DNA from 2 places in the Pseudothermotoga elfii DSM 9442 genome. Region 2 is predicted to be linked to the other one. Evidence: predicted binding sites of a transcription regulator. Region 2 holds the regulator's gene; the other holds the start of a gene.
The links. Region 2 encodes HrcA, which represses chaperone genes, less so after heat shock. Its sites were predicted from a motif close to ATTAGCACTCNNANNNTNNGAGTGCTAAT; they were not measured.
Positions count from the first base shown of each region.

Region 1: the regulator HrcA is predicted to act here: its motif matches at 4,583-4,611, upstream of dnaK (molecular chaperone DnaK).

Region 1 covers NC_022792.1:9,625-20,212, forward strand. Annotated here, with positions in the region: gene TEL01S_RS00050 (glycosyltransferase family 4 protein) at 1-680, opposite strand, end outside; tRNA gene TEL01S_RS00055 (tRNA-Val) at 756-830, shown strand; gene recG (ATP-dependent DNA helicase RecG) at 832-3,174, opposite strand; gene TEL01S_RS10985 (hypothetical protein) at 3,155-3,313, opposite strand; gene hpt (hypoxanthine phosphoribosyltransferase) at 3,310-3,822, opposite strand; gene TEL01S_RS00070 (MBL fold metallo-hydrolase) at 3,836-4,468, opposite strand; gene dnaK (molecular chaperone DnaK) at 4,750-6,528, shown strand; gene TEL01S_RS00080 (Hsp20/alpha crystallin family protein) at 6,553-6,996, shown strand; gene TEL01S_RS00085 (ATP-dependent Clp protease ATP-binding subunit) at 7,042-9,261, shown strand; gene TEL01S_RS00090 (LacI family DNA-binding transcriptional regulator) at 9,279-10,283, opposite strand; gene iscB (RNA-guided endonuclease IscB) at 10,283-10,588, opposite strand, start outside.
Region 2 covers NC_022792.1:1,883,268-1,893,855, reverse strand. Annotated here, with positions in the region: gene TEL01S_RS09245 (deoxyribonuclease IV) at 1-27, opposite strand, end outside; gene TEL01S_RS09240 (DUF72 domain-containing protein) at 72-875, shown strand; gene acpP (acyl carrier protein) at 1,033-1,272, shown strand; gene TEL01S_RS09230 (YncE family protein) at 1,282-2,298, opposite strand; gene mraY (phospho-N-acetylmuramoyl-pentapeptide-transferase) at 2,295-3,197, opposite strand; gene TEL01S_RS09220 (UDP-N-acetylmuramoyl-tripeptide--D-alanyl-D-alanine ligase) at 3,191-4,459, opposite strand; gene TEL01S_RS09215 (UDP-N-acetylmuramoyl-L-alanyl-D-glutamate--2,6-diaminopimelate ligase) at 4,452-5,930, opposite strand; gene hrcA (heat-inducible transcriptional repressor HrcA) at 6,034-7,056, shown strand; gene TEL01S_RS09205 (nucleotide exchange factor GrpE) at 7,056-7,580, shown strand; gene dnaJ (molecular chaperone DnaJ) at 7,564-8,670, shown strand; gene TEL01S_RS09195 (DUF4912 domain-containing protein) at 8,816-9,499, shown strand; gene TEL01S_RS09190 (glycoside hydrolase family 57 protein) at 9,496-10,588, shown strand, end outside.

The DNA.
Region 1 (10,588 bases), 300 kb from region 2:
ACAAGTTCTTCGCGATCCAAGAAACCAGGAAAAATGACATTTTGTGGGGGATTTTTAATCATTTCACGAACATCTCTTGGAAGAACACTTGTTATTTTCGCTCCGAGCCATACAAAGGTGTAATTTCTCATTTTACGAGCAACGGCCACAAAATCGTGTATGCCTTTTCTTTTAAATGGAAAGCCAACAGAGAGGACGATGGGTTTGCTCAAACCAAATTTTTTCAGGAATTGTTTGGCTTTTTCATCATTTTTCTTAAATATTTCTGTGTCAATTCCATTGGATAAAACTGTCCCGGGGATTTGTATACCATAACCCCTGATGATCGATTCTGTATACTTAGTTGGGAAAATCAAATAATCTGCCTTTGAATAAAGCTTTTTCAACCATTTTTGAGAAATCCGAGCATAAAAATTGCTGAAAATAAAACTATTTCGGATATCCTCAGCAGTTGTATGAACATGCCATATAACCGGTATATTCTTTTTTTTACAGTGCTCAACAACCATTCTGGAGCTGGGTCCAACCGTATTTACGTGGGCAATATCATATATATCTTCCCAATCGCAGGTATAGTCAACTCCTGCCCTCTTAAGTGCTTCTATTTGTTGTTTATATGCTGTCCCTATACCAGATTTAGATATTAACCTTGCAGCTTCGGCATACAACAGAATTCTCACACTAAATCGCCCCCAAATCAATCTGGAGCAAGTCTTGAAAAAAAACTCCTCGGGTGATAGAATTTTACCATGCATGGGTGCGTAGCTCAGAGGGAGAGCGCTTCCCTCACGAGGAAGAGGCCGCAGGTTCGATTCCTGCCGCACCCACCAGTCAGGCTATTTTTACAAGTTTCAGCCTTTCCCCATAGATTGTTTTCACCTTCTTAACTATATCCGGGTATTGTTCTTTTTTTCTCACTATTTCCTCAGCATCATTTCTTGCTCTGAAAAGAAGTTCTCTGTCCCTTATCAAATCAGCTATCTTTAATTCCGGCAATCCATGCTGCTTTAATCCGAGAATTTCTCCAGGACCTCGAAGTTTCATATCATATTCTGCTACCTCGAACCCGTTTTTAGTCATAGAAAAATACCTGAGTCTTTCCAGAGCATCATCATCAACATTTCCAACAACCAGAAAACAGTAACCCTGTTTATCTCCACGACCTATCCTTCCCCGAAGCTGATGAAGCTGTGCCAGTCCAAAACGTTCTGGATTTTCTATAATCATCACCGTTGCTCTTGGCACATCTATACCCACCTCTATTACAGTTGTTGAAATCAGAATATCGAACTCTCCCGTGGCAAACCTCTCCATTATTTTATCTTTTTCTTGCTGACTCATTTTTCCATGCAACAATCCGACTCTGAATTCCCCAAAAATCTTTTTTGACAGATATTCATGCATTCGAATGGCTGCTTTTGCTTGAATTTTGTCGGATTCTTCTATAAGTGGATAAACGATAAAAACCTGTCCTCCCTCTGCTATTTCTTTCTTCACAAATTCATACACCTGTTCTAATTTTGAAACGGAGACAAGCATAGTTTTCACATCTTTTCTACCCGGGGGCATTTCATCAATAACTGTTATATCCAGGTCCCCATATATCGTTAATGCCAGGGTTCTTGGAATAGGAGTAGCAGTCATAACAAGTGTGTCAAGCGCTTTTCCTTTACTTACAAGTGCTTCTCTCTGCTTTACGCCAAATCTGTGCTGTTCATCTATTATTACAAGTCCAAGATTGGAAAAGCTGACATCCTCCTGAATCAACGTGTGTGTACCTATAACAACCGATATTTCTCCGTCAGAAAGCATGCGCTTTATCTTTTCTTTTTCTCTTGAGCTGGTTTCACCCAAAAGAAGAGCTGTTCTGATACCCATTTCTTCAAAAGCAGGTGACATTCTTCTGTAATGCTGCATTGCAAGAATTGAAGTCGGTGCCATCACTGCCGATTGAAAACCTGCTTCAAAATTATCAACAATAGCAAGCTGTGCAACAACTGTTTTGCCACAGCCAACATCACCCTGTAGCAATCTACTCATCGGTTTATTTGACATCAAATCCGCTCTTATTTGCCTGTGTGCCTCTTTCTGAGAGTCTGTCAACTTAAAAGGCAATTTTCTCAAAAACTCTTCCGCAAGCTTACCAGGGATCTTCTTTGGCAGTCCACCAATTTCTTCAAAAGATTTTCGAGAAAGTAAAAGGGCAAACTGCATTAAAAATAATTCTTCATATGCTAATCTCTCGATCGATTTCTTAAGGTGATAGTTACTCTTTGGAAAATGTATGCCAAGAAGAGCCCTTGAAATATCCATCAATTTTCGTTTTTTCATCAACTCCTCGGGCAATTCATCTGTGTAGTGACAGACGCAGGAAATATTCTCCCTGACTATTCTTCTAATCTCTTTCTGGCTTATGCCATGGGTTAAGGGGTATATTGGAAGAATCTCAAGAACTTGTGTCCCATCCTCTGGTTCAATCTCTGGATTTACCATTTCAATACCACCAAATTGAGAATGTTTTACCAAACCAGTTGCATAAATAGTTTTATTTTTTAAAACCTGAAGGCCTTTATGGAGGTATTCCTGATTGAACCATTTCAATAAAAGCTGACTTACACCGTCGGCAAGTACAGCTGCTGTAATTGTCATAGAACCAATTTTCTTGGTTTCAACATTCACCACTTTTCCTCTTGTGGTGAGCTTTCCTTCGAAACTAATCTCCGAAATCGGAATTATTTTTCTGCGATCTTCGTAATCCCGTGGAAAGTAGAAAATCAGATCCCCAAGTGTTGATATTCCCAGTTTCTTCAAAATGGCCTCTTTTCTTGGTCCAACTCTCTTTGCATATTTAATTTCACAGCTCGGTTGTTTCATCTGCGAACAATCTGGATTTGAGATTAGATACCAATCTCTGAAACGCTCAATCATTCCCAAGGAATTTTTTACTCTTTTTATAGCTCTCTCAGGCTGCATATCGGCAACTGGTTCGATGTATTCAAATAATTGCTTAAATTTCTCGAGAATCTCCGAATTTTGCAAAACATGGTCAGCAACAAGTTCATACCGATCCTGGACTTCCTCGACCAGCTCGTTTGTACCCTTTTTTCCATGTAACACTTCAAGCAAACTTTGCTCAAGAAAATCAAGAAACTCTTCAACGAGGATAGGGTGCATCGTAAACAATGCTCTCCCAGTTTTGAAGATTAACCCAACCAGAAATTCGCATCTCGATAAGTTTCTGCAACGAGAAGAGAATGCCAGATACCACCACAAGCAATATCAAGCCAGCAATAATCATTGAACCTTTTTTCATTCTAAATATCCTATATAGGGAAGATTTCTGTACCTTTCTTCATAATCAAGCCCATAACCAACTACGAAGAGATCTCCTACTTTGAATCCAACAAAATCTATTGGTATGCCATGATCATGCTTTTGTTTCTCAATCAAAGTTACTACTTTGAGATCTGCTGGTTTGTATTTCCTCAAATATGCAAGTATGTACCTCAACGTATTACCGGTGTCGATTATATCCTCAACTACAAGGACATGCTTACCTGCAAGATCTTCATCAACCCACGATTTGACGCGTATTCTTCCTGTTGATTGAGTACCTGCATAGCTCGATACATGAACAAATGAATAGCTAATATTCATATTTATGCTCAAAACCAACTCACTGAAAAAATGTACTGAGCCCTTGAGCACGCATATAGCACTGAGCGAATCCGTTTTATCCCTGTAGTACTCTTCTATCTCTCTTCCCATTTCAGAAATTCTGCTGCGTACAGCTCCTTCATCAAACAAAATTTTTGGTAACACACAATGCCTCCTCTCAAACGTTCAGTACCTGAACCATTCTATCAAAACTTTTAAGTTCCTCGCTCAAATCAATAAAATTATCACTTGTATATCTAACATTTTCGCACAATCTTGTAAATTCCTCAACAGGGGCTATGTCAAATTTTATATACTTTGTTTTATAATGCATAGGAATCGCAATTTTCGGCTTGATCAGGTCCAAAATCTTTCTTGCTTCTTTCGGTCCTATGGTAAAAGTCCCTCCTACCGGTAAAAGCAGAACATCTAAATCTTTTAGATGTTTTATCTGTGACTCATCCGGAATGTGACCAAGATCGCCAAGGTGAGCTACTCTGAATCGACCGAAATCAAATACAAAAACTATATTACGACCCCTCCGGGCACCAGATTCATCATCATGAAAAGTTTCTATTCCAGAGATCTTCACGTCCCTGAATTCATAGTCCCCCGAATCCTTGATAATCTCAAATTTTCCTTTAATGAGTCTGTGGGCATTGTGATCAAAATGCTGGTGACTTTCCGTAATTAAATCAACGGTTACATCTGGAACTCTATAGCCAACCGAACTATCAAAAGGATCGGTGAGTATCAATGTCTTGCCGGTATCAATCAAAAAACATGCATGCCCAAACCACGTTATTCTCATGCCAACACCCCCTTGGTTTTCTCATCGAAAAAAATCTTACGTTCAGACTAATTCATTCAACAAAATTATAACAGCATTTACTATCGCTGGATTCACTTATAACCAGCCAGCATTAGTATCAGTCTATAATTACGAGTGCTATACAATTTATATACAGATACATTATTATAACCTAATCGCTTTTATATAGATAACTTTATAAACAACCAAATAGAGCCAATAGCCCTTGACAAGCTGGTTTTCAACCCATATAATGATACTGGAAGTACTTAGGAGGTGAAATGATGAGCGAAAGAGAATACGTTGTTGGTATTGATTTAGGCACGACAAATTCAGTAATAGCTTGGATGAAACCGGATGGATCGATTGAAGTAATCCCGAATGCTGAAGGTGGAAGGATAACTCCATCCATAGTAGCCTTCACAAAATCTGGGGAAATAATAGTTGGCGAACCAGCAAAACGCCAGATGATACTCAATTCAGAGCGAACTATTAAATCCATAAAGCGTAAAATGGGAAGCGATTACAAAGTAAAAATCGACGACAAGCAATATACTCCGCAGGAAATCAGCGCTTTGATTTTGAAAAAGATGAAGAAAGACGCTGAACAATACCTGAATGGAAAGATCAAAAAAGCAGTTATAACCTGTCCGGCCTATTTCAACGACGCTCAGAGACAGGCAACAAAAGAAGCCGGGCAAATTGCAGGCTTTGAAGTTCTGAGAATAATCAACGAACCAACTGCTGCTGCACTGGCTTATGGGCTTGACAAGAAAAAAGAAGAGAAGGTGCTTGTTTACGATCTCGGCGGAGGAACATTTGACGTATCCATACTCGAGATAGGCGAAGGTGTTATACAAGTAGTGGCAACATCTGGCAATAACCATCTTGGTGGAGACGATTTTGATCAGAGAATTGTCGATTGGATGGCTGAAGAATTCAAAAAACAGCACGGTGTGGATTTAAGAGAAGACAGACAAGCACTTCAAAGGTTAAGAGATGCCGCAGAGAAAGCAAAAATAGAGCTTTCGAGCAAGCTTGAAACAGACATAAGTTTGCCATACATCACTGCTACTGCATCAGGTCCGCTACATCTCGAATTGAGATTAACGAGATCTCTCTACGAATCTCTTGTTAAAGATCTGTTTGAAATGACAAAAGGTCCCGTGGAGAAAGCCTTAAGTGATGCAAAACTTTCTCCAAAGGACATAAATGAAGTAATACTTGTCGGTGGTATGACGCGTTCACCAACGGTTCACAAGATCATACAAGATATTTTTGGTAAAGAACCTAACAAAGGTGTGAACCCGGATGAGGCAGTTGCAATAGGTGCAGCTATTCAGGCAGCAATTCTTGCTGGAGAAGCAAAAGAAAAAGACATAGTTCTCGTAGATGTTACGCCACTGACGCTTGGTATCGAAGTTAAGGGAGGTCTTATGGAACCTGTTATCCCAAGAAATACCACTATACCTGTTAAAAAAAGTAAGATATTCACAACAGCGGAAGATTATCAAACGGAAGTAGAAATAAGAGTCTATCAAGGTGAAAGAACCATGGCAAGAGACAACATATTCCTCGGAAGCTTTAGACTTGTCGACATTCCACCAGCGCCAAGGGGTGTACCACAGATAGAAGTAACATTCGACATAGACAGCGATGGCATAGTACATGTCTCTGCGAAAGACCTTGCATCTAACAAAGAACAATCGATGGTAGTTACAGGTAGGCATAAATTAAAAGATGAAGACATAAAGAAAATGATGGAAGAAGCTCAGAAATATGAGGAACAAGATAAGAGAAAACGTGAAGAAGTCGAACTCAAAAATAAAGCAGACGATCTTGCCTACAGCGTGAGCAAATCTTTGAAAGAACATGGAGATAAGCTCCCAGCTGATTTGAAATCAAAACTTGAACAGCTTGTCAATGATCTGCGAGATGCGATAAATAAAGATGACATTCCAAGAGTCAAGATGCTTTTCGATGATTTACAGCAAGAGAGCATGAAGGTAGGTCAGTATCTGTACGAAAATGTTAGAAAAGAACAATCAAGTTCACAATAAAGATTTTTGAAAGGAGGGGTCTTCATGTTGCTGGAAAGACGTGAGGATTTCATGAAACCATTCAGAGAACTTCAACGTGAAATCGACAGGCTTTTTGAAGACTTCTTCGCTCCAGTGACTCGCAGAAGCACAGTTTATTCGTATTTACCAGATGTCGATGTTTATGAAACCGATGACTCAGTAGTGGTCGAAGTCGAGGTTCCTGGAATGGACAAAAAAGACTTTGAAGTAAAGGTCGAAGACAGTATTTTGAGAATCACCGGCGAAAAGAAACTCGAGCGCGAGAAGGAGAACAGAAACTACAAAGTCGTTGAAAGATGCTACGGGAAATTTGAAAGAACCCTGTCGTTGCCTGACTATGTCGATGCAGACAAAATCAAAGCAAAATATGAAAACGGTGTCTTGACAATCTCCCTGCCTAAACGCGAAGAGAAAAAGGCTAAAGTAGTGGATGTGAAAATTGAGTAAAAGATGGGGCGGGCAACCGCCCCATTAATTTAGGAGGTGATAATTGTGATTGATTTCAAAGATTACACTGAAAGTGCCCAAAGAGTTCTAACTTCTGTCCAAGACATTCTAAATAGATTTTCCCAAAATCAAATGTCCTCTGAGCACATATTACTTGCCATATTAGAGGATAGCGACAACGCAGCTATAGATATTTTGAAAAAAATAGGAGTAAATATAGATACCCTGAGAGATGAGACATCTTCGTTTGTTAGCAGATATGGAATGCGTGGAGGATTAATAAACCCATCTGGATCTCTATCTCAGGTCTATATAACACCCGATGCAAGGCATGTGCTCGAAGAATCAAAAAAAGAAGCGAGAAGAATGGGAGATGAAAAAATAGGAACCGATCATTTGTTGCTTGGAATGATTTTATCACCAAGTTCAATGACATACAGATTGCTCTCCAGACACGGCGTCACTCCAGATAAAGTTTACGAAGCCATAAGAGAGCTGAGAACAAGTGGAAAAACTGCCGAAGATGAGAATGTCGACGTATTGTTCAAATTCACCGAAGATCTTACAAAACTCGCCAAGGATGGAAAACTGCTACCTGTAATAGGAAGAGAGAAAGAGATTCTCAGAATTATACAAATACTTGGCAGAAAATTCAAAAATAATCCGGTTTTGATAGGAGATCCTGGAGTAGGGAAAACGGCAGTTGCCGAAGGACTGGCTCAAAAAATAATCTCAGAAAATGTACCAGGTTTTCTAAAAAATAAAAAAATCCTGAAATTGGATATGGGAAGGATCATTGCCGGTACCAAATTTAGAGGTGAATTCGAAGAGAGAATGAAAAAATTGATAGATGCCCTTAAAAAAAATGTCGGGCAGTACATACTGTTTATAGATGAACTTCACACTGTCGTTGGTGCAGGTGCAGCAGAGGGCGCCGTTGATGCTGCTAATTTACTCAAACCAGAGCTTGCTCGAGGCGAAATGCAGGTAATAGGAGCAACAACTGTTAATGAATATAGAAAATATGTTGAAAAAGATAAAGCACTGGCTCGAAGATTCCAGCCGGTCTTCGTGGGGGAACCATCTGTTGAAGAAACTATTGAAATATTGCGCGGTATAAAAAAAGAATTTGAAAAACACCATGAGGTATCAATAACTGATCAGGCGCTTGTTGCAGCTGCCCGTTTGGGTGCAAGATATATCACAGATCGTTTTCTACCAGATAAAGCAATAGACTTAATAGATGAAGCTGCATCAGCAATAAGACTTCAAGATAATGGAAAAATTGTGAATGAAAACGATATAGCCAAGGTAGTAGAGCTCTGGACGGGTATACCTGTCTCAAAAATGTTGCAATCTGAAAGAGAAAAGTTGATGAATCTTGAGCAACTCATCCACAAAAGAATTGTAGACCAAGATAACGCAGTAAAAATTGTTGCACAAACAATAAGAAAATCAAGGGCCGGTCTGAAAGATCCAAAAAGACCAAATGGTGTCTTTCTCTTTCTTGGTCCAACAGGTGTTGGCAAAACAGAACTTGCAAAAGCTCTCGCGGAGGTTCTTTTTGGAAGTGAAGATGCTTTGATAAGGATTGATATGAGCGAATACACAGAAAAACACACCGTTAGTCGATTAATCGGTGCACCTCCTGGATATGTCGGTTACGAAGAAGGGGGTCAACTAACCGAACAAGTCAGAAGAAGGCCATACAGTGTTATTCTGCTCGATGAAATAGAAAAGGCACATCAAGAAGTTTTCAATGTTCTGCTTCAGGTATTTGACGACGGCAGATTAACCGACGGCAAAGGTAACACAGTAGATTTCAGGAATACAATTATAATAATGACAAGCAATATAGCAAGTGAGCAAATACTTGATGCCCTCGAAGAAGGCATTGATGATTTGACAGTAATGATTGAAGAAGAAATGAAAAAGCATTTCAAGCCAGAGTTTGTAAACAGAATAGATGCAGCTGTTGTTTTCAAACCTCTCTCACTTGAGCACATGAAACAAATTGTTGAACTTCAACTCGAAAAAATTTCTGAAAGACTTAGTGAACAGGGAAGAAAAGTATATTTTACAGAGCAAGCAAAGGAATATATAGCCAAACGCGGGTATCTTCCTGCGCTTGGTGCAAGACCTCTCAGAAGGGTTGTGGAGAGCGAAATAGAAGCTCCTATTGCCGAAAAAATAATTTCAGAGCAATTCAAAGAGAACGAAACAATAACAATAGATGCAGACGAATACGGAATAATATTTAAATAAAGAGGGGCAGTTGCCCCTCATATTTTTGCAACAGATTGTCGCTCGATAAAATGTGCTTTTAAAACTGTCCTGCTCGTTTTTTTATCGTGAAAGATATTGTTGATCAAAAGAGTGGCAGCTATCAGACCCATTTGTTCTGGTTCCTGAGCAACACAGGTAATTGGAGGTTCAAAAATTTCATTCCAGTGAGAATCATCAAAAGAAACAAGCGAAATGTCCTGCGGGACTTTCAATCCAGTTTCTTTGATGACCTTCATAACACCAAGCATCATCAAATTGTTGCTCACGATAAGTGCTGTGGGTTTTCTGCATAGAGAAAAAAACCTCTTGGCTGCTCGATATCCTCCCTCTTCGCTTGATTCTCCGTCTATAATCCACTCATTCTGAACAGTTATTCCAAGCTCCTTACATGCCTTCAGAACCCCATTAAGTCTTTCCTTTCCAGTAAAAGATCTGGCCCTTAATGTCATTATTCCAATTGTTCTATGTCCACTTTTGTAAAGATATGTCACAAGCTCCCTAACGCCAGATTCATTATCTGTTATGACATAACTCACATCTACATTTGGTACTATCCTGTCGAAAAAAACAAGCGGAATTCCTGATTCTGCAATTTTTTTGTATATAGTTCTGTTACCTCCAGAATCAACTGGAGCAGCAAGAATGCCTTCTACTTTCTGACTTGCAAGTGTTCTAAGATTCTCCACTTCTTGATCAGGATCTTCATTAGTAGAACACAAAAGCAGGTGATACCCTATCGGCCGAAGGACTTTTTCCATCCCGCGAACAGTATATGCGAAAAAAGGATTAGAAATATCTGGTATCAAAACACCTATAATTTTAGTCTGACCTTTTTTCAATCCCATCGCTGTCAGATCCGGAAGATACCCCATCTTCTCGGCTAATTGTATTATCTTTTCTCTGAGTTGAGCACTCACACCGGGTTTACCATTTAAAGCACGAGACACAGTTGATGCATTGACACCAAGTTTTTTTGCAATATCTTTGATCGTTATTTTCATCACAACCCAGCGCAGGAGACTGCATCTTCTTTAAGATGAAGAAAAGTGCGCTGTTCCCTCCTTTCTAACATTAGCATCTTTGTTAAGTCTTGATACTTAGCTGATGAATGAATTTTTTCCCCATTCAATGTACGTATATCAAAATACCCAGAACTCAAACTATAAATTATACCAACTTGATTTTTGTACCTCACTTTATCAAACCTTCTATGAATACCTTTCTTGCCAGATAATTCAGATTTATACCCTGCTCTCCATAAACAATATTCTCTTACATCGAAAAAACCTTTTTGTGGACCTTCTTG
Region 2 (10,588 bases):
TGGCATATGAGCACCTATTTTTATCATCTTCATCACCAGAATTGATGATAACATAATTAGGGGGAATCATCTTGTTGTATATTGGTACAAGCGGGTACTATTTTGATGACTGGATAGGAGCTGTTTACCCGGAAAAGATATCTCGCTCAGCGATGATAAAATATTACTCGGCTGTCTGGAAATTCAATGCGGTTGAACTGAACTTCACTTATTATGGCCTTCCAGGTTATAAGACAATAGTTTCCATGGTGAGAAAAACTCCTTCTTCACTTGTTTTTAGTGTAAAGGTTCCAGGCTCGATTACGCATGAAGGATGGAAAAATTCACATTTTCCTCGCGAAGATATCAAATTTCTTCTAAATGCTTTAGAACCGATGATTCTCGAGAAGAGACTGAAAGTTTTGCTCGCACAATTTCCTTACTCTTTTACCTACTCCAAGGAAAATGTTGATTACCTGAAGAAAATCAGAGATACTTCTACAATTCCCATAGCTATCGAATTCAGACATAAATCCTGGAACACAGACGATGTTTACAGGTTTCTCGAAGAAAATGAAATGTGTTATGTCATAGTTGATGAACCGCAGATCAGGAATCTTTTTCCTTACAGACCTTTAAAGACTTCTGATATTTCTTATTTCAGATTTCATGGCAGGAACAGTAAATGGTTTGTTTCTTCTTCTGAGCGTTACAATTACGATTATTCTGAAGAAGAACTGGAGCTTTTCAAGATCGATATTGAAAAATTACTTAGAAAGTCGCTTGATACGTTCGTTTTTTTCAATAATTGTTATCGTGGCAAGGCTGTAAAAAATGCAATAAAGCTTCGTTCCATGATAGATAACAGCTTTTTTGGAGGTTATTTCTTCCAATAAAGACAGCTGTGGATTCTTGAATATATGCTTCCTGAGAGAGCATTTCTGGTTTTTTAAATATTCTTTATAAATACAAAGAAAGAAAATAGTTGATTTGACATAATCATGATTGTTTTTTATAATCTTTTGCGAATAACTTTTGTAAGGGGGTTGTTTCATGGACAGAAATGCAATCGTTGAAAAAGTTGCGAAAATTATATCCGAGAAACTTGGAGTTGAATTGAGTCAGATCAGTGAAACAAGCAAATTGACAGAAGATCTGAATGCTGATTCTTTAGATCTGGTTGATCTGGTAATGGCATTTGAGGAAGAATTTGATGTAAAGATTGATGATTCGGATCTGGAAAAGATTTCGACAGTAAAGGATATTGTAGATTATATTATTTCAAAATCCTAACCTTGGGGATTATTCCCCAAGGTTTATAAAGTAGAGCTCTCCAGAGTCAGAACACAGAACAACTACTTCAGATTCTGAAATTTTAAACATCTCTAATGCGTAAGTTCCCACATTTATTGTTTCTATAGAGTTTTCTTCAGGATCAACTATATACACTTCTCCTGGTAGATGATTCAGAAAGACGAGTTTTTCTTTCATATTCAGAACTCTATGGGAAACATTCGGCAAAATGATCTTTTGTGCGATTTCACCGGTGTATGTAATCAGTGAAGCAATTGGTTCAAGTAAACTTGTAACGACAATATAATTTTCTGTGAGTACCATATCTCTTGCGAAATCTGGAAGATTAATTCTCCACATCTCTCTGTTATTCTTCAGGCAAACCAGCATTCCATCTGTATAGCCCAGCAGAAAAGAAACTCCATTCTTTTCAATGTATTTAACAGGATTTTTCAGGTTGTCCACTTTCACTTCAACTCTGTTTTCGCTGACGATTTCGTAAGATTTGTCGCTGTCGAAAAAATACAGATAAACTAATTTGTCGTCTAACACTTCAAAGTATGGTGAGGCCGATTTAAAGGAATATTTTTTTCTAACCAGAAGTGTTTGATAATCAATTTCGTAAACAGAACTGTCTTTAGAACAACTGACATAAATTTTGCCGTCAAAGGATTTTATCGTTGTTGGATGGGAGCCAACGTCTATTCTCTTTACAAATCTGCCGAACATTGTGTAAACCATGACAGAAGATTTGTAATAATCAGAGATAAATACCATACCAGCTTTGTAAATGGCACTGACAGGATATGAAAGTCCAACTGTTATGTTGCTTATCGTCTTTCCGTTTTTATTCAGTACAAGCACTGATGGTGATTGAGATCTTACAAGGCATATTATCTCGTCGTTGTAAGATGCTCTTGTATAACCTGCTTCTATATGAGTTATTTTTACGCTGTTTGCGTAACTGAATGATGAAAACGTGAAAAAAGATAGCAGAAGAAGCTTTGCTAAAAATCTTCTCATCATTGGGGTGCTCCCAACATGAAAAAGGTTGTAATTGCAAGATTTACCAGGGTGAACATCTGGACAATTCTTTCTTCTTTCCATCCAAGAAGTTCGAAATGATGGTGTAAAGGCGCCATTTTAAATATCCTTCTTTTAAAGATCTTGAAGCTAACCACTTGCAATATCACACTAAAGGTTTCGGCAAGAAAAACAGGAGTAAAACATATCAATGAAAGTTCGTTCGAGGTTCTTAACGAGACTGTTGCAAGAAGTCCTCCAAGGGCTAGAGCTCCAGTATCTCCCATGAATACTTTGGCTGGCTTGATGTTATAGATTAAAAAAGCCATAACGGCAACTGATGTGTACAGAAGTGATTTTTCACTCTGATTCAGAAATACCCAGTATGGCAAACTGGTGGTTAGAAAAACTCCCCCAGCCAGTCCGTCCAGTCCATCCGTAAGATTAACCGCATTGCTGAAGCCAGCTATAAACAAAATAGCAAATATTGGGTAAAAATATCCAAGGTTCAAAGTTGAGTGGGTAAATGGTATCAAAATATGATTTCTTTGTGGATTTACGATCAGGTATATCACTGTTGAGAAAATTACCTGAAGTAGAAATTTCTGCCATGCTCTCAAGCCCATGGATTTTTTTCTTTTCAGGCTGAGAAAATCATCCAGAAAGCCGATGAAACCGAAAAAGATAAGCGCGAGAGCATCGGCCGTGTTAACAAAAAAGATAAACAGAGATGGTACCAAAACAAACAAAATTCCCCCAGCTGTGGGCGTACCTGCTTTATAACTGTGTAAATCCGGCCCTTCCTCTCTTATATACTGACCGAGTTTATATCTTCTCAAAAATTTTATGAGTGGAGAGTACAGAATCGTGCAGATTGCGAAAATTATAAACGGGATCAACATCTAATCTCCTCCGTATATATTTGCAAAACTTTCTCTATTTGAACTGACCTTGATGCTTTGAATAAAACTACATCGCCAGGTATCAGGATTCTTTTCAAAAAATCAGAGATTTCTGTTGCGCTGTTGCTTGCAAAAATTTTTTTTGAACAGTTCATGATTTCTATCTCATTATCGACGTTGTAAACCACAACACCATCTAATTTTTCGAGAATCTCGCCAAGTTTCCTGTGTGTTTCAATTGAGTATTTTCCCTGTTCTTTAATTGAACCAACTACAGCAAATGATCTTTTACCAAGCTTCTTTATTGTTTCAACGGCTGTTTCAAACGACTCTATGCTTGCATTATAAGTGTCATCCACCACATAAATTCCATTGCAATTCATTACCCTGAATCTTCCAGCCACAGGCATAAAGTTTTCCAGAATGTTTTTATTACAGTCTATTCCGAGAATATCCAGTGCGGCTAAAACTGCTGATATATTTGTTAGCTGACCGGCATTCCAGATTGATTTGAGGTTGAAGATTAGCTGCTCTCTTGGGGTTTTGTAGAAGGCTTTCGTTGAGAAATCAATATAACAATAATCGACAAGTTGATAATCTCCTTTTTTATAGCCAAAAGTTACCATAGGTTTCGATGAAATTCTATCCAGCAGTTTTTTATCATACAAAACTATGGCTGTTCCATTTTTTTGCATATTCTCGATTAATTGGAGTTTTCCTCTCAATATCATTTCCTGATTTCCTGCTATTCCACGATGTGCTGTTCCAACATTCAGCAAAATTGCCACGTGAGGCATGGCTATTTGGCATAATCTTGCAATATCTCCAAATTTATTCATAGCCATTTCTAAAATAGCGAATTTCTCCGCATTGTATTCATTGAGAATCGATAGTGGCAAACCGATCTCCGTGTTCAAATTTCCTGGATTACGAAAAGCCCTGTCTTTTCCCAAGAGCTGATAGAGGAGTTCTTTCGTGGTGGTTTTTCCGTTTGAACCTGTTATACCTATCACAACTGGATTATGTTTTTTTAATTTTTCTCTGGCATTGCTGAGCAAAAACTCAATTGTGTCATTGACAGTTATCAATTTTTCTTCTGGAATATGTTGTAGTTTTTTTTCGGCAACGACATAAGCAGCACCTTTGTTAATTGCTTCATTGGCGTAAAAGTGTCCATCAGTTTTTTCACCTTTAATGGCTACGAAAACACATCCGGGGGTAACTTGCCTTGAATCAACGACAAAGCGAGAATTCTCAAACACGTTTTTTCTCCTTTTCGTATTCTTTCAAAAGGATTTTTCTAATTACTTCAGCGTCCTTGAATGGAATTTTCCTCTCGTCGCTGAAAATTTGATATTCTTCATGTCCCCTTCCTGCTACTATGACCATATCTCCGCGATTTGCCAAAGTGAGAGCTGTTTCTATTGCTTCCTTTCTGTCTGGAATAACGAGATATGGTGATCCTGATGGAACACCTTTCTCAACTTCGAATAATATTTCCTCGGGATCTTCTCCTCTTGGATCATCGGTTGTTATTATGCTTACATCAGAGTATCTGCAGACCACTTCAGCCATCATTGGCCTTTTTCCTTTATCTGCCTGGCCACCAGCTCCAAAAACTGTTATGATTCTTCCGCTTGCGATTTTTCTTGCAGTGATAAGGGTTTTTTCCAGTGCATCCGGGCTGTGAGCAAAATCAACAACGATATCGATACCCACCAGAGCGCCTTCACGTATGAACTGAAACCTTCCTTCTACTCCCTCAAAGCTTTTAATGGCTTCTATAATAGACTCAATATCGTATCCAAGTTCACAAAGAGATGCAATTACAAGTGTTGCGTTGTATGCGTTGTGTATGCCGGGTATGTTGATTGAGCATTTGTGTTCTCCGAAGCGGCTTTTCAAAACGAAATTTGTTCCGAATTTGTCTATTTCTGCAGATAGAATTCTGTAATCACTATTCTCAGACATGCCGTAGATTACTTTTTTCACTCTTTTGTTCACTATATGCTCGAATTCATCACTGACAACCGCTATACCGAATTCTTTTAATAGATCAAATATGTGGAGCTTGGTCTTTATGTATTCGTCAAAAGTTTGGTGGAAATCAAGATGATCACGCGTAATATTTGTCAAAGCAGCAATGTCAAATTTTACAGACTCCACTCTTTTCATAGCCAAAGAATGTGATGAAACTTCCATCACAAAATGTTTGCCACTTCTATCAACTGTGTTTTTCATTGCTTTGAGAATTTCTATTGCATCTGGTGTTGTATTGTCATGGTGAAATTTTTGCTCTCCAAGTATGTCATAATAAATTGTTCCAAGCATGCTGCCATTACTTCCGAGAGTCTTCAGGACGTGGTGAAATAAATGAGCTGCCGTTGTTTTTCCATTTGTCCCGGTTATACCTATAGTAAGCAGTTTGTTGAATGGATCGCCGTAATATAAAGCAGATAAGATAGATTCAGCAAGTCTGCTGTCACTCACAACCACGTGAGGAAAATCCACTGATATGGGATGCTCAACAACAAGAAATGAGGCACCTTTCTTGATTATTTCAGAAGCTATTTCATGAGAATCAAATCGACTTCCTTTGTGACAAATGAACAAATATCCCGGACGAACCTCGGTTGATTTATTGGTGATGCCTGTTATTACGATATCTTCTCCATCAAACTGGAGATTCAGGGTTACTTCATCGATAGCTTCAATCAGATTTCTGACAAGCATTGTTGCACCACCTCTAAACAATTGTAACACCGCTTGTAAAGCTTGACAAGTTTTCCAGGTTATGCTATGCTAAAATTAGCACTCAAATGATGAGAGTGATAAAATGAGGCGTGAATCAAGAATAAATGAGAGGCAAAAAAAGATTCTTTACTGTGCTGTACGTGAGTATATAATGTCAAAGAGGCCTGTGAGCTCCGAGCGGGTTCTGGAGGCTTCAGATCTCTCATGTAGTGGTGCGACTGTGAGAAATGATCTCAGAAAACTTGAATATCTTGGTTATTTGCATCAACCTCACACGTCAGCTGGAAGAATTCCAACTGATAAAGGTTATCGATTCTATGTAGACGAAACGCTCAGTTTGATGAAAGAATACACGCAGCGCTCATCTTCGATTTATTCAAAGTATCCTATTACTTTTGGTGATATGGAGAAAATACTCGAAGGGGCGGCCATGGCCCTTTCGAAGATTGCTAAAGGTGCTGTTATTCTTGAAAAACCAGCCGTTGAGAAACTCAAAATTCTCCGTGTTGCAATAGCACCAGTCACCAGAACTTATTATGTGGTTTCCATGGTAATGGAACTTGGGCTGGTAAAATTTATACCATTCAGGACTTTTCAGGAAATAGATTATCTATCACTGGAAAGTATAATGAATCAGCTTCTAAGTGGGCGAAATATAGAAAATATGAGTGATCGAATCTTGGAAAGCGAAATTGATCAATATTTGATAGATCTTTCAGAGTATCTCGTTAACACTTTAAAAGAAGATTTCAGAAATGATTTAATTAAAGTTGGTATTGATACATTGATCAACGCTGAAGATTTCGATGTGGAGGAGGTCAGAAAGCTGTCAAATTTCTTTTCAGACGATTTGATGCTAAGAAAGGTGTTTATTAATGCGAAAGAGATTCCTGCGGTCTTGATTGGTTCTGAACACGGTGTATCTGGTCTGGAGAATCTCGCTTTTTTCATCGACGGATACAAAAAGGAGGACAAATTAATGGGAAAAGTGATGGCCATCACTTCCAAGGTGGTCAGATATGAAGATATATTCAATTCATTGAGATATATGACAAGTAGGCTTACAGAGTACTTTACGGTTGCAACCAGAGAGGAGGGAAAATAATGAACGAAAATGAAAAACCCCAGATTACCGAACAAAAAGAAAATCAATCGGCATTAGATCAGCTCATTAAAGAGAAGCATGAGTTACTTGAACATCTAAGACAGCTCAAGGCACAATTCGAGAACTACAAAAGAGATTCATTAAGAGAAAAAGAACAGGTTTTGAAAAATGCCAATGAATACTTCCTTGTGAAATTAATTCCTGTGCTTGACGATATGGAAAGAGCTTTCGAAGAGGTTCGAAGATCAAAATCATACAAAAATTTCTACAGCGGAATGGAGATTATATACAAAAAGCTCTGGAAAATTTTGAACGATGAAGGACTTTTCAAGATAGAACCAAAAGAAAAATTTGACCCGTTCGAACACGAAGCAGTGGAACGTGTTGAGACAGATGAAAAAGAAGAATATTCAATTTTGAAAATCCTGGAAAATGGTTATAAATTTCACAAAAAAATTGTGAAGCCTGTGAAAGTTCAGGTAGCAGTCAGGCCAAGAGGTGAAAACGGTGCCAAGACAGAGTAAGGATTATTACGCAATCTTGGGTGTATCAAGAGACGCTTCGCAGGATGAAATAAAAAGGGCTTACAAAAAACTTATAAAGCAATGGCATCCCGATTTGCATCCAGAGAACAAAAAAGAAGCCGAAGAAAAGTTCAAAGAAATACAGGAGGCTTACGAAGTTTTAAGCAATCCTCAAAAAAAAGCTATGTACGATCGCTTTGGTTATGTTGGAGAAGCTGAGTTTTCCCAGCAGACTTCCTCAGGTTCGTTTGAAGATATTTTCAAAGATTTTGAAAGTTTCTTAGGAAGAGATATCTTCGACATATTTTTTGGGGAAAGAGGAACGCAGGAGAGGCAGCAGAACAGGCGAAGAACAGGTGAAGATATAACGCTGAATATTGAAATTGATTTTGCCGACTCTCTTCTTGGGAAACAGATACCTGTGGAGTATGACAGGTATGAACGTTGTGAGCACTGTCAAGGGCAAGGAGTTGAACCAGGCAGCGGTTATCAAACTTGTCCGAGGTGTCACGGTACGGGTGTCATAAGAGAGGAAAGAAGGAGCATTTTTGGGGTTTTTGTTAGTACAAGGACTTGTAGCACTTGTGGTGGTACTGGCAGGGTCATAAAAGAAAAATGTCATGTTTGCGGCGGAGCGGGTAGAATAAGAAATCGCTTTAGGACTACTGTCAATATACCCGCTGGGGTTTCTGATGGGGCCAGGATAAAAATTGAATCAGGTGGTAACGCTGGTTACGGTGGTGGACCGTATGGTGATCTGTATGTTTTGATCCATGTCAGACCAGATAAGAGATTTAGAAGACAGGACGATGATATATATGTTGATGTAACGGTAGATTATCTCGAAGCCATTCTTGGTACCACTATGAAACTCGATTTGCCAACGGGAAATTCGACAATGCTTCGAATACCGGCAGGTACTCAGCCAGGGACAGTTTTTAGACTTAAAGGAGAAGGTGCTCCATCAGTAAGAACAGGTAGGCGCGGTGACCTGTATGTCACAGTCAATGTTCGAATACCAAAAACTCTTTCCTCTGAAGAAGCAAAGCTTTTAAAAGAACTTGCAAAAATAAAAGGAATAGAATCTTAAATTAGCATCAAATAACCTCAAAAATGCCAAATAAACCAGATCAGGGTCCTTATACCCGTTTGTTTTTTTATTTTTTATCTATTTACAACTATTTTAGAACATGATAGAATAAAATGTAAATATTATGCAAAAGGAGGCGCAAGGCATGAGGCGCCAAGATTTGTTTGATTTCCTTCATCGCAATCCTTCCATTCAAGAAGCAAAAGCGCTCGCCAAGAAACTCGGATTAAAAGTCAAGAAAATGATGAAAAAACAGGAGGTATACAAATTAATCAGCGAATACGCTTCGAAATTACCTGAGGAAGCTACATCTCCACCTGCTTCTGCGAAAAGAACTGTGCAGGAGATTAACGAAATTCCTTTTTCGTATGGATCAGATAAGATAGTGCTTCTACCGGTTAACCCTCACCTTGTTTATCTTTATTGGGATCTGTCTGCAGAAACTTTTGAAAAACTTTCTAAAGCCGGGAATGTAGTCGTGAGATTGTACGATGTGACGTTCATTATTTTTGATGGAAAAAATGCCCACAGAATTTTTGAGGCTGGGATTGATCTCGGTGTCTGCAGAAATTATTATTTTCATGTCCCGATGTCCAATGCAGATTACATTGCAGAAATAGGTTACAAAAATGGCTACGATTTCATCCCGCTACTGAGATCAAATCTTTGCAAGACACCTTCAGATTCTCCGTCACCTTCTAACAGACAGAGATGGTATATAAGAGGAAAGAAATACGTGTTTGTAGGTGAAGCTTTTTTAAAGCCTGTTGAGCACATAGGTGGTAGCCGTGGTTCAAGTTTCTCAAATCTGGCAGGTGATAGAAAGTGATCGGTTATTTCAGCCTTGTTCTTCACTCTCATCTTCCATATGTTCATCACCCAGAACATGATTCTTTTCTTGAAGAAAGGTGGTTTTTCGAAGCAGTTATCGAAAGCTATATACCTTTATTGATGACTTTCGATCGACTTGCTCGGGATGGAATATCTTTTAAAGTAACAATATCTCTGACCCCGCCACTTCTTGAGATGATGAAAACAAAAAGCCTTCAGGAAAAATTCTTAACCCACGTAACCCAACTTATCGAACTCTGCGACAAAGAAATAGTTCATGCAAGGACCCTTGAAGAAAAAGAACTTGCTCTTTTTTACAAGAATAGATTTACTCAGGTACTGGAGTACTATAAATCTCTGAACTGCGATTTGACCAGCGGATTTAAAAAACACTCACTTGATGGAAACATCGAACTTATCACATGCAACGCCACACACGGATTTTTGCCTTTAATGCAACATCAACCTGTTGCTGTAAACTCACAGATAAAACTTGGAGTAAGAGCTTTCCAAGAAGTATTTGGTTTTCCTCCGAAAGGCATGTGGCTTGCTGAATGTGGTTATTATCCTGGTTTGGATGAGATTCTCAAAAGACATGAATTGAGATTTTTCTTTGTTGACTCACATGCACTTTGGTACGCTGATGAAAAACCAAAATATGATGTTTACAGGCCTGTAATGACTCCATCTGGTGTTTTCGCTTTTTCGAGGGATCCAGAATCGAGTGAACAGGTCTGGAGTGCCTCAACGGGATACCCTGGCGATTACAGATATAGGGAGTTTTATAGAGATATAGGTTTTGACAGAGATTTTGATTACATAAAGCCATACATAGATCCAAGCGGTGCACGTGTGAATACAGGTATCAAATATTACAAAATCACTTCCAAAGAATTACCGCTGGACGGTAAATCTTTCTACAATCGTGATGATGCTTTAACAGCTGCAAAAGAGCATGCTTTAGATTTTCTTGATAAGAAACTTACTCAGATACAAAGACTTTATGAGCTTTTTGATCAACCTCCAGTCGTGGTAGCTCCTTTCGATACGGAGTTGTTTGGGCACTGGTGGTTTGAAGGGCCAGAAT